Regions from separate parts of the Micromonospora sp. NPDC047756 genome, predicted to be linked through region 1. Evidence: riboswitches for the same ligand, from Rfam matches in the RefSeq annotation. Region 1 holds a riboswitch; the other holds the start of a gene.

Region 1 (4,452 bases):
CGGCCGCGAGCTGTTCCTCGGTGCCGCTGCGGCGGGCAGACTCTCCTCGTCGTCCAACCGAGGCTGGACCGGTCGGGAGTCCGGGGAGCCCGGACTCCCGACCGGGGCCCGCTACGGCGGGGAGATGGACGGGGCCTGCCCGGACCCGAACCGCCATCCTTCGACGGTGCCCTGGGCGGGGTTGTAGCTGCTCGCGCCGAGGGTGCTGTAGGACCAGGTGCCGCCGGGTGCCGCGTGCCAGTACGACCAGTAGGCGCTGGCGGGCGGCGTGTTGACGCACGGTTCAGAGGCGGCTGTGGGATAGCCGTTGATACGGCAGACGAAGGCGAGCCCCCACCGTTGGGTACCCGTCACGGCGAACCCGGCTCCCTGCAACGCGGCCAGGCCGGTCGGCGGATCACCGAGACGACAGCCGGTCTGGACACCGAGGCCGAACGCGGTGAGGTCGACCACCACGGTGACGCCCGCACCCGGGGCGCACGCCGCCGCGTGCGCGGCACGTGGCACCGGGTCGACGGCGACCAGGCCGACGCTGACGACGGTGGCCGCCAACAGCAGTGCCATCCGTCGGCGCATCGTCGCCCACCGCCGGGTCACCACGGCACACACGCCAGGACCGGCGCGGCAGTGTGAGCGCCGGTGGCCGACAAGGTCGCGAACCCGGCGCCTGTCATGCCGGGTACGGCCTGAGCGGTGGCCCGGGCGGCGGTGCTCGCATCGAACCCGCCGGGGGTGTACGCGATGGCGCCGCGATCGGCCGGTGCGCCAGTGCAGGTGACCTGCAGGCTGACCAGGAACTGACGGGCGCGTAGCCAGGCCAACGACCGGCCGGCGGCGAAGAGCGCCTGGGCGGCGAGCCCGGTGCTGTTCGCGTTGGTCACGCCGTTCGAGGCGAACGAGCCGTCACTGCCCTGTACGGAGACCAGCCACTGCGCGGCCGAAGCGGCTACCAACGGACGGTCCGCGGCCAGCAGGGCCTGAACGGCCAAGGCGGTCGCGTCGACGTCGCTGACACAGGTCGGCTGCGCGAGGAGCAGCGGGAAGCCACCGTCGGCGCACCGGCTCGTGGCCAGGAACGTCACCGCCGACGACGGTGCACCTCCGGCCCGGCCCAACGTCAGCACCGCGAAGGACTGGGTGAAGGTGTTGCTGTAGTCGCCGTACGCCGACCGGTCGGAGTACCGGCCGCTCGGCGTCAGCAGGCTGTTGAGCCGGGTGAGCAGGTCGACACCGCCGAACGTCGCCGGGTTGAGGCCGCGGACCTGGGCACCCAGAGCGAGTTTCGCGGTCGCGCCCGCGTACGCCTCGGTGCCGTCACCGATGTAGCCGCTCACCACGGCCGGTTGGGCGAGCCACGACATGGCGTTCGCCGCGTTCGTGTCGGCCGTCTTGGCTGCGGCGAAGGCGAACACCGCGTCGAGTGTGAGGCCCTGGTCAGGATAGGCGACGCCGTCGAAGACGACCTCGAACCGCTCGCCGTCGACCATCTGGCGAGCAAGCCAGCCGGCGGCGGCGTCGACCTTGTTGAGGGTGGGCGGCGACGCCGTGGCGGCGGCCGGTAAGGCTGTCAGGGGGAGCGTGAGGACGGCGAGCGCAGCGCCTACGAGGATGCGGGCGCGGTGCCGGAGGGGGCGGTTGACCATGAAGCGACGCCTTTCCGGGCTCCGATGGTCCGAGACGACCCGACTCCGGTTCGGGCGGCTCCGACCCGTGGGCCACGACGGGTGGGGAGGCTGGTCATGCGGACTGACGGGTAATCGGGCTCGCGGCGTCACTACGTGTGTCGCCGCCTACCGTTGCGGGCCAGCGCCGGATTTCGACCGGACTTCCCCCGTCAGCACACAGGTATGAAGTTGTGACGGACAGTGTTCCCACGGGTGGGGCTCGCCGTCAAGGCCCGTGATCCGACGGAGTGTGCACGGCGCAGACCATCCGATCCGACCAGTCGCGTCCCCACTCCCAGGGCTCTTGTTGCAAGATAGTGGCAACAGCCAAATTGAGGCAGTATTGAGAGGACGTACTCATGGCCGTGTACAACCTGCCCGACCTGCCCTACGACTACGGCGCACTCGAGCCCGCCATGTCCGGCGAGATCCTGGAGCTGCACCACGACAAGCACCACGCGGCGTACGTCAAGGGCGCCAACGACGGGCTCGACCGGCTCGCCGAGGCCCGCGACAAGGGCGATTACTCGACCCTGGTCGGATTGGAGAAGACGTTCGCGTTCAACCTGTCCGGGCACGTCCTGCACTCGATCTTCTGGAACAACCTGTCCCCGGACGGCGGTGACCGTCCCGACGGTGAGTTGGCGGCGGCGATCGACGAGCACTTCGGTTCCTTCGACGGCTTCGCCGGCCAGTTGTCGGCGGCGACCAAGGGTGTGCAGGGCTCCGGTTGGGGTGTCCTGGCCTGGGAGCCGCTGAGCCGGCGGCTGATCGTGGAGCAGGTCTACGACCACCATGGCAACGTCGGGCAGGGCTCCACCCCGATCCTGGTGTTCGACGCCTGGGAGCACGCCTACTACCTGCAGTACCGCAACGTCCGCCCGGACTACGTGGACCGGCTGTGGAACCTGGTCAACTGGACCGACGTCATCTCGCGTTTCGACGCCGCCCGCGCCGCCACCCCGAAGATCTGATTCGGCGTGAGCGGGTACACCCCCGAAGCGGCCGAGATCGTCCAACGCGCCGCCGGGGTCATCGCCGCCAAGCACCGCGGTGACCTCGCCGGCGCGGAGGAACTGATGTCGGCGTTCAGTTCCGAGCAGGCCCGTACCCTCGGTTTCTACCTGTTGGCCGATCTCGCTCTGGGTTTGGTGAAGGCGCAGAGCGGCCAGTCGATGGATGATCTGGTCCGGGAGTTGTCGTTGCTCTTGGCCGAGACCGCGCAGTCCCCGCCCGCATGACGGTCCGCTGGGTTCCGCCCGTCGGCGGGACCCAGCGGACAACAGCAGCTTCTACCGCCCACCTCGGGGAGGCCCCATGCGCCGGAAGATCGAGCACCGTTTCCTGACGATGGACGGCCAGCAGATGGCCGTGCTGGCCGTGGCTGACTTCCAACGACTCGAGACCGCCCGTCGGCAGCTTGGCGCTAGCGAGGCCCAGACGCGCCAGCTTCGCCAGCAGCTGCGAGATGTTCACCGTCGTGTTGTCCGCTTGGAGAATCTGCTCGCTGTGTCGTCCCGCTCCGGGGTGCCGGAGCGGGCCTCAGGGGTGTGCGCGCGCTGTACCGGCGAGGCCGACGATCCGATCGGCCCAGCGGCGCCGCAGGCTCTGGTCGTGGCTGATGACCAGGACCTCGGCCTGCGGCCCGCGATGTCACGTCGCCCGATGGTCGACCCGATCGGCTAGTTGATCAACGAAGTGGTCATGCCGTGGCGCCGCTGACCATCCCACTAGCGGCAATCAGACGCCGTAGCGGAGGTAGATCGTGTCGCCGACGGTCACTGTCGAGCCGCGGGTCGCGGTGGCCAGGGTGCCGCCGTCGCGGGCGACCTTCCAGGTCGAAGAGCCGCTGTTGGCCAGGCCGTTGATCGAGGTGATGGTGCCGGTGCCACTGGTGGGAAGAAGAGAGGTGACGCAGCCGCTCGGGGTGGCCGCGCCGACGGCGGCGTCCAGGACGGCGCCGAGGGTGGTGGTGGCGGCGGTCGGCGTCAGCGTCACCGCGCACGGCTTGATGCTGCCGCTGCCATTGTCGATGATCACGGCAAGGCGGGTGGCGGTGCCCGCGGTGAAACCACTCGCCGAAACCCAGGTGGGCGCGCCGGCGGTGACCGGGGTCGGGGGAGCGGCGGTGTAGCCGGCGCCGGCGAGGGCGCGCACGGCGTCGATGGAGGCGTACGCCGACGGGGTGGTGTTGGTCGGCAGGTACTTGAATCCGCCGCCGCTGAGCTGCTGCGCGCGCAGGAAGTCGATCGGGGTCTTTCCGGCGGTGGTGGTGAAGTCGGTGCCCTGGCTCGGGATGCCGCAGGCGTTGAGCCCGGAGACGGCCCAGGCGTTGGAGTCGGTGTTCACGCCGAACATCGAGGTGAAGGCGCCCGAGGCGTTGACGAGCTTGCTCTTGAGGAAGTTCTTAGCCTGCACGACGTCGGTGTCGGTGTTGGGGACTCCGGCGGCGCAGAGGGCGGCCATGGCCGCGCCGGTCATGTCGATGTCGCTGGCGGCGGCGAGTTGGGTGGGGTTGCCCTCGGCCTGGGTGAAGGTCCAGCCGCCGTCGTTGTGCTGGTTGTTGCGGATGCGGGTGACCGACAGGTTGAGCAGTGCCTGCGGTACGCGGGCGGCGCCGGTCTGGGTCTTCGCGCCGGCCAGGGCGAGAGTGGCGAAGATGGTGCCGTTGACGTTGGCCGGCGGACCGTAGTAGCCGGCCGCGCTGGTCTGCCAGTAGGCGATGGTGTCGGCGATCAGGTTACGGGTGGGGGAGACCCGGGCGGGATCGATACCCGCAGCGTAGGCG
Region 2 (8,179 bases), on a different contig from region 1:
GTGCGCGCCGGGCACCGTGTGGTCGACGCCCAGCACGAGCGGCAGCGGCGTGCCGTTGGCGGCGGTGACGGAGAAGTCGGCGTAGACGCGGTAGCCGCCGGGCCGGGCCAGCGTCATGGGGACGCTCCAGGTGCCGTCGGGTGCCATCGTCGGGTGCAGGTGCTGATAGCCGGTCAGGTCACGGCCCACGACGATCATGTGCAGCGGCTTGTCGTGGACGACCGCGAAGCGGGTCGCCGGCTGCCGGTCGGTGCCGACGATGCGGAAGCGGTAGTCGGCGCGTACCCCGGCGGGTTGGGTTCGTTCCAGCGGTTGCAGCGTGTAGCCGCCGGCGCTGACGGTCGTCCCGGTGGCGAGTGTCTCGCCGGTCGCGCCGTCACCCCGGTGCGTGTGCGGTCCGGTGCCCGCCGGGTGTTGGTGTCCGTCGTTCGCGGACCCTGCCGGGCCGGAGGCGGGCGGACCGCCGACCGGCTGCCGGGCGGTGTTGGCGGCCGGGCCCTCGTTGCCGCTGATGCGCGCCAATCCGAACCCGCCGAGCAGCGCCAGCACCAGGGTACCGACGAACAGTGCCAGGCTGGTGTTGCTCAGCCGGGATCCGGGCGTCGCCGTGGCAAGATCCGGCTCAGCCGATGCCCCGGAGCCGACGGGCGGTCGACTGTCCGTCGTGGCGGGGGCTTTCGCGTCCTCATCGGTCGGAGTTGGATCGACCGAGACGCCGGTCCGAGCCACGACGACCGCGGTCTCCTTGCGCGCGGCCGGCACGGCACCGGGCCGCCGCTTACCATCCGAGGTCTGCGTAGCGCTGCCGGTCGTCGCGACGGTTCTGCCCGCGTCGGTTCTGCCAGCGACGGCTCCGCCGTCGGTCTTAGCGACGGCGGCCTTGCTGACGGCGGTCTTGCTGACGGCGGTCTTGCTACCGGCGGTCTTGCTGCCGGTGCCCTTGCCGCCGGTGGTCCTGGTCCCGGGACGGGTGCCGGCGCCGCGTCGAGCGGATGTCGTCGGCGAGGTACGGCCACGGCCGGCGGGTCGGCCGGCGGGGGTCGTCCGCCGACGCCAGACGACGAATCCGGCCACCGCTGCCGTGGCCACCGTTGCCAGGCCGGCCCAGACGACTGCTCCCGGACCGCTCTCGTCCGTCGACCCGGTCGGCGCGGCCGCTGCCGCGGACGGCGGAACGGCGGTCTCGACCGCGACCGTCGGCACCGCCGACGCCTGCCCGGACGACCCGTGTTGCTCGGCGGTGGCCAACAGCGCCGGATCCGGCTGGGTCGACGGCGGGCTCCACCCCTTCGGTGCCGCCGTCGCCGGCCCGTCGTAGCGGAAGGTCAAGGTGCCGCGTACGGGGTCGCCGTCCGAGGCGACCGACAGGTAGCTCACCGAGTACTGGCCCTTGGCCGGCAGGTGCGCGACCGCCACCGTCGCGGGGAACCCGGTCGTGTACTCGCGTGGCTCGAACTGACCGTTGACCAGGAAGTACTCGCGCACCGGCTTGTCCAGCGGCTTCGGCTCCCCGTACGACCAGCCATTGTCGACCCGGATGCCACCCGGCGCGGTGATCGTGAAGAACGCGTTGGCAGCGGCCTTCTCGGTGAAGAACAGCTGCACCGAGGTCAACGGCTCGCGCACGGTCGCGCCACCCGCCGGCGTGGACATCGCGAGGGTCCCGTGAGCTGCGGCGGGCTGAGCGGACGCGAGGAGAGCGACAGCCGAGGCGAGGAGGAGCGCGAGGAGGCCCGAGACCACCCGCCCAGGAATCTGAGGGTGACGACGCATCTGAATATCCTCACTGGGCTGAGACTTTTTACAAGAGGTGACGAACTTTTTCCTCACATGGCTAAAGCCGAACACCTCCCGGGCGGAGGGGCCGTCACCCCTGGCCAGCTATGCTCCCGGTGGCGCTGGTTCGCCCGGTCGTGAGGTGGCTGGGCGTCGTAAGAGGGAACCCGGTGGGAATCCGGGGCTGCCCCGCAGCGGTGAGTGGGAACGACCGCCGTCATCAGCACTGGGCCAGTGGCCTGGGAAGCGACGGCCAGTAGGGGACCGGCGTGCAGCCGGTCGGGCCCGCGAGTCCGAAGACCTGCCAGTGCCGCGTACACAACCGTGTGCGCTGCCGTCGGCCTCGCGGGTGGGCTGAGCGGGTGACGTGTCGCGCTCTCTGCGTGGGCGCGTCCTCGTCAGTGTGCGTCCGTGGTCCGGGGGTGTGGTTTCCCGAGGGACGGACTACCGCTGTGCACGACACCACCACCACCACCGGCCGAGCACCGTCGGCGTCGCACCTGACCCTGTCGCAGATCATGGACCAGCACCACACGAACCTGATGGGTACGGTGCACGGCGGCCGGATCCTCAACCTCATCGACTCGGTGGCCGGGGTGGTCGCCGCCCGCCATTCCGACGGGCCAGCGGTCACGGCCGCGATCGACGAGACCGCGTTCCTGCGGGCGGTGCGGGTCGGCGACGTCGTGCACGTCGACGCGCGGATCACCTGGGCCGGTCGCAGCTCGATGGAGGTGGCGGTCAAGGTGACCGCCGACCGGTGGGACCGGGCGGTCCCGCCCACCGACGTGGCCACCGCCCACCTGGTCATGGTCGCCATCGACGACGATGGCCAGCCGAGGACGGTGCCGCCGCTGCTGACGGAGACCGACGGGGACCGGCGACGGTACCGGGAGGCGGAGATCCGCCGCGAGCACCGGCTGGCGTTGCGGCGGGCGCTGCTCGACGGTGCCGAAGACGACTGACCCGTGCGCGGTGCGCCCGTCGCGGCGCCGGCGCGGTCCGAGGAACCCGCCCCGCCGTCGATCTGGTCAACCCTCTCGACACGAAGATCCAGGCTGGAAAGGCCGCGCACGCGCGTGTCGAGCTGCCTGCGGTGCTCGGCCTGGACCTTGCCGGCGTCGTGGCGGCGGTCGGCGCGGAGGTGACCGACTTCGAGCCGGGGGACGAGGTGTACGGGCTGCGCGACGCTCGACGCGTCGTTCGCAGCGGTACGCACCTACCACGGGCATGTCGTCAGCGCGCTGGGCTGGGGATCGCATTCGCTCGCCCCGCTGTCGTTCCAAGGCGCGACCACGCTGGCGCTTCGAAAAACAAATCGCTATGGTGCTTCTGAATCAGAATCGCCCTCGGAGGTGGCTATGGCTCGCATACCCGCGCTCGAATCACCCTTCACCGCGGACGTCGAGGCCCAACTCGCCGCGATGATGCCGACCAGCATGCCGCCGATCGGCCTGTTCCGAACGTTCGCCAAGAACTTGCCGATGACCATCGCGATGAGCCACTGGGGCCGATACGAACTCGGCCGGCAACTATCCCTCACACTCCGTGAGCGCGAAATCGTCATCCTCCGCACCTGCGCACGCTGCCGCTGCGAGTACGAGTGGGGCGTCCACCTGATGGTTTTCGCCGACCGCGCCGGACTCACCCGGACCGAGATCGCCTCGCTCACCCACGGAATGCCGGACGATCCGTGCTGGGCCACCGGCCGGGAACAAGCGCTGATTCAGGTGGCGGACGCCCTGCACGACGCAGCGGACATCGATGATGAAATCTGGCGATTCGCCCACGAGGTTCTGGACGAGTCGCAGTTGCTGGACCTGTTCCTGCTCTGTGGGTGGTACCACGCGATCAGCTTCGCCGCCCGGGCCGCCCGCGTCGAACTCGAGCCGGGCGCGCCTCGCTTCGCCGACGTCACGCCCTGATGGACCGCCTCCAGGCGACAGCGGTGGACGCCTGCACCCGCGATGGGCAAGGTGGTAGCCCATCACGGTCGTGATCGACGATGCGCGCTCACCGACGACGAACGGCACTCGATCGCATCCACGGCCGGCACCTCCCACACCGCGTTCATCGACACCAGCGCCGCAGACACCCCGTCTTCACCACCGAGGGCGGCCGATGGGCGACAGCGATGGGATCAGTGCCGCGCGCCAGGCGCTTGGCCGTCGCCTCGCGAACCTACGCAAGGCTGCCGGACTCACGCAGCACGGCCCGCTCCTCTCGTGCGTTATGTCCGCAGCTCCATCGCCAGACCAGACCCGCGCCACCGGCTGCACGTTAGGTCGGTGGGCGAGGGCGTCGCCTTTGACGTGCAACCTGGTCGTCGTCTCGGGCGCCTGGCTCGGTCTTGTGATTAGACGTATACGCCTATAGGTTGCCTGGGTGCCTTTGGACGCGTCAAGGAACAGCCTGGTGTTGCCGATCCTCGGACTCCTCGTCGAGCAGTCGGCGCATGGCTACGACATCACGACACGCCTACGCGAGCGATACGGACACCTATCGGTCACCCGCAGCACGGTTACGTCCCTGTTGAAGGCGCTCGAGAAGGCAGGCTTGGTCTCCTCCGGGCGGCCCGAGCGAGTGGGGAATCGGCCGCCGCGTACGGCCTACGAGTTGACTGCCGTAGGTCTCGCCGACTTCCGCCACAAGGTCGAGGCTGGCGTACGCGACACCCCGGCCGCGTCCGTGGACTTCGTCATGGCGGTCGCCTACGTCGGAATTCTTCCGATCGACCAGGCGGCGTGCATCCTGGACGGTCGCGCCGACCGGCTCGACCAAGAATTGGCTGCCCTTTCGGGGCTGCCCGACGGTGACGTACTCGAAGTGCACATGCTCGAAGTCGCCTACTGGCGCACCATCGTCGCCACCGAAGCCACCTGGATCAGGACTCTGGTGCGGCGGATCTGCGCGCGCGAGATCGGCTGGCCAACCCAGAAAGCCCACCAATACGGGAGTGCAGAAGCGTGAAGTTCGGTATCTATCCGGGCGGGCGGGCCGGCACGGTCTGCTCCCACCCACCCGATGTCGCCGCGATCCGCCACCTCGTCGACGACCTCTCGAATGGTCGCCCCTTCGTCATCCGCGAGTACGTGCACTTCCTCGGCGACCCAGCACCGCCGGACGTCGTCACCTCGCTCGGCGCCGAACACGAACTCGCGCACCTCACGATGCCCGACGAGTGGTACGTCGACGGAAACCGTGAGCTGGACCTCGTGGTCAGCTACATCCCCCGGGCCGCCGACCTCTCCGGATGGCTGACCTTCCTCGACACCGTGATCGACCGCTACGGTCACCTGACGCGGTACCTCCAGGTGACGCTTGAGCCGAACTTCCCCATCCCGCTCATCGACGGAAGCGCACCGGGCGTGCTCGAGGCCCTGGTCCTCGGCATCCCGCACGCACGCGCCGCTCTGGACCGGCGGGGTCTCCAGCACGTACGGACCGGCTTTTCCGTCGCCGAACCACCCGAATGGTTGGGCGGCGACGACCAGTTCTGGTCGTACCTTTCCTCGGTCCCGTACCAGGACTTCGCCGCCCACGTCGACTACGTCGGCCTGGGCCTGTACCCCGACGCCTTCTCGCCCGTCGCCCCGCGGGGCAACCCGGGAGACACCGCATCCCTCACCACACACGCCCTGCACCACTTGCGGGGCGGGTTGCTGCCCCGCGCGCACATCCCGCCCAACACTCCCATCCACATCGTGGAGAACGGCACCCCGAGCGGGTCACCGCGCACCGAGCAGGCACAGTGCGACTCGCTGTCGGACATGCTCGGCGTCATCCTCACCGAACAAGAGCGTCTGAACATCACCCACTACGAACTGTTCAGCCTCAGGGACGCCGACAGCAACTCCACGGAACCCACCGGAACACTCGGCATCGTCACCGACACCTACCGACCCAAGCCCGCCCTCGCCGTCTACCGCGACATCGTCCGCACCGCTGGCCCGCTGCCCGTCACCAGACATCCCTGAGCGCGGCGAACCGAGACGCGGCGAGGCGGGCGATTGTCCACTATGGTCCGACCCCGCATCGTTTCGAAAGCCGACGCACCGACGGGCCATCACCGGCTCACGTCGCGCCGACGCGGTACGCCGACCTACGCTCGCACAAGTAGCCGCTGGCAAGGCGCGGCGGTGGTGAGCGTGCTCCCCGATCGACCGATGCGGCTGCGGGAGCCAGTGCTGGTGCCAACCAAGCACTGGGCAGGCCGCTCACACACCGGCCGGCGGTCGGCGGCCCGGCGCGAGACCGGTTTAGGGGGAGCAGGTTGGGAGCAGGCGCCCACATCACGAGAGGGTGCCCCCGCGCTCTGACTCGCAGGCTGACTGATGGCGGTAGTTCTGTGCTCTGCCCACTCGCCGGTCCACATTGCCAGGTCGCGTACCCGGCCGTCGATTTTTTGCCGGGACTTGGCCGCCCACTTCGTTGCGTCCTTTCACGCGAAGTCGTCCAGGACCTGGCGGTCAGTCGCGGTCGAGGCGGGAAGCCGCGCTATCCACTCTTCTGCCTGCTCGGCGCTGTGGCCGCTACCGATCAGCCATGGACGGGCTCTCCGTTGTCCTGCCGGCGGCAGGACTGCCGTGTGTGCCTTGACAGGAAGGCGGAGCAGCAGGACAGTCGATATATTCATAGACGTTGAACTATTTACGGCGAGGTGTGCCATGCGGAAGTCGCTGACTGCTGTGGCCGCCATCGCTGTTGCCATGGTCGCGATGATGGCCGCGATCTCACACGCCAGTGCGGCGAACGCGGCGGCCGGGTGTCGGGTGAACTACGTCGTCACCAGCCAGTGGACCGGTGGCTTCCACGCCGACATCGCGGTCACCAACTTGGGTGACCCAGTCAACGGGTGGACGCTGCGGTTCGCGTTCCCTGCAGTCGACCAGCGGCTCAGGCAAACCTGGAGCGCCACCTGGGCCCAGGAGGGCCAGCAGGTCAGCGCGACCCATCTCGGCTGGAACGCGACCCTGGGCACCAATGGCTCCGCGAACATCGGTTTCGTCGGCGCCTGGTCGGGCAGCAACCCCGTACCGGCGTCGTTCACGCTCAACGGCGTCACGTGCACCGGCGGCGTCCTGCCCAGCGTGACGCCGACCCGGACGACCACACCGCCGGTCGCTGACTGGCCGGCGATCGTCACCTGGCTCAGCCCGACCGCCGGCGCGGTATACACCACGCCGGGAGCCGTCCCGCTGGCGGCGACCGCGACCGTGGGAGGCGGACACAGCATCACCTCGGTGTCGTTCCGGGTGGACGGCGTCACGGTAGCCCGGGGGGTGAGGACGACCGGTGACCGGTACGAGGCGCTGTGGACACCACCGATCGGGGAGCCCGGCACCAGCACCACCTTCGTGCTGTACGTCTCGGCCGGCACCGACCAGTCGCTGCCTGGCAGTGCGCCGCCGTTGCTGGTCACGGTGGTGACGCCGGCGTCCAGCGGCACCAACCACCCGCCGGCGGTGGCGTTGAGCACCCCCGGCGGGCAGACCTACTTCCTCGAGCCGACGACCGTCACGCTGGTCGCCGACGTCGCCGACACCGATCCCGGGGACCTCGTCAGCCGGGTGGAGTTGCACCTCGGCGCAACCCGGCTGGCCGTGACGCCGACCAGCAGCGGACAGCGCTACCAGTTCCAGACGGCCCTGTCGGCCGGCACGTCGTCCACCTTCACCGTGCGGGTCCATGACTCCCACGGCGGCATCGGCATCTCGAACCCGCTGACCTTCACCATCCGTTAGCGCCTCGGCCCTTAGTTCCACTACAGCGGCGGCTCGCACAAGTGGACGTGGCGCGGTCGCGCCTGGTAGGCAGGCGGTTGTGCGCATCGTTTCCCTGCTGCCGGCGGCCACGGACATCGTGGCCATGCTCGGCCTGACCGGGCACCTGGTTGGCCGTACCCACGAGTGTGACTGGCCGCCGGAGGCCCTGGCCGACGTCCCGGCGGTGACCGCGACGTCCCTGCCGGAGACCTTGACGAGCCGGGAGATCTCGGCGGCGATCGCCGGTGACGCGCACCGAGGCTCGTCGCTGTACCAGCTGGACGTCGCCATGCTGGAAGGGCTGAAGCCGGATCTGATCCTGACCCAGGATCTGTGCGACGTGTGTGCGGTCTCCTACCAGCGGGTCAACGACGCGGTTGGTCTGATCGATCTCGACACCAGGGTGATGTCCCTGGAGGCGCGGACCATCGACGGGATCCTGGACACTGTCGATGCCGTGGCCGCGCTGACCGGCACCGAAGGCAGGGCGGCGGAGATCCGAGCTGACGCCGAGCGTCGCCTCGCCGCGTTGCCGGGGTCGGTGCCCGGCGCGCCGACGGTGCTGTTCGTCGAGTGGCTTGACCCGTTGATGCCGGGCGGGCACTGGGTTCCGGAGCAGATCACCCATGCGGGTGGGC

What was found. Region 1 has a riboswitch for cobalamin ahead of ACZ6NZ_RS32180 (prenyltransferase/squalene oxidase repeat-containing protein). Riboswitches for the same ligand answer to the same signal wherever they lie in the genome.
Region 2: it holds a riboswitch for cobalamin, as region 1 does, so the genes downstream of both, ACZ6NZ_RS07625 (acyl-CoA thioesterase) here and ACZ6NZ_RS32180 (prenyltransferase/squalene oxidase repeat-containing protein) in region 1, are expected to answer to the same signal.

The regions. Positions count from the first base shown of each region.
Region 1 is NZ_JBVJGQ010000014.1:5,574-10,025, forward strand. It holds gene ACZ6NZ_RS32175 (hypothetical protein) at 112-576, opposite strand; gene ACZ6NZ_RS32180 (prenyltransferase/squalene oxidase repeat-containing protein) at 594-1,643, opposite strand; adenosylcobalamin (AdoCbl) riboswitch at 1,697-1,857, opposite strand; gene ACZ6NZ_RS32185 (superoxide dismutase) at 2,024-2,638, shown strand; gene ACZ6NZ_RS32190 (superoxide dismutase) at 2,645-2,905, shown strand; gene ACZ6NZ_RS32195 (hypothetical protein) at 2,982-3,350, shown strand; gene ACZ6NZ_RS32200 (prenyltransferase/squalene oxidase repeat-containing protein) at 3,405-4,452, opposite strand, start outside.
Region 2 is NZ_JBVJGQ010000002.1:560,410-568,588, forward strand. It holds gene ACZ6NZ_RS07620 (copper resistance CopC family protein) at 1-1,773, opposite strand, end outside; cobalamin riboswitch at 1,883-2,099, shown strand; gene ACZ6NZ_RS07625 (acyl-CoA thioesterase) at 2,295-2,741, shown strand; gene ACZ6NZ_RS07630 (alcohol dehydrogenase catalytic domain-containing protein) at 2,804-3,112, shown strand; gene ACZ6NZ_RS07635 (carboxymuconolactone decarboxylase family protein) at 3,138-3,701, shown strand; partial or broken gene ACZ6NZ_RS07640 (helix-turn-helix domain-containing protein) at 3,898-4,037, shown strand; gene ACZ6NZ_RS07645 (PadR family transcriptional regulator) at 4,192-4,746, shown strand; gene ACZ6NZ_RS07650 (hypothetical protein) at 4,743-5,753, shown strand; gene ACZ6NZ_RS07655 (cellulose binding domain-containing protein) at 6,444-7,520, shown strand; gene ACZ6NZ_RS07660 (ABC transporter substrate-binding protein) at 7,600-8,179, shown strand, end outside.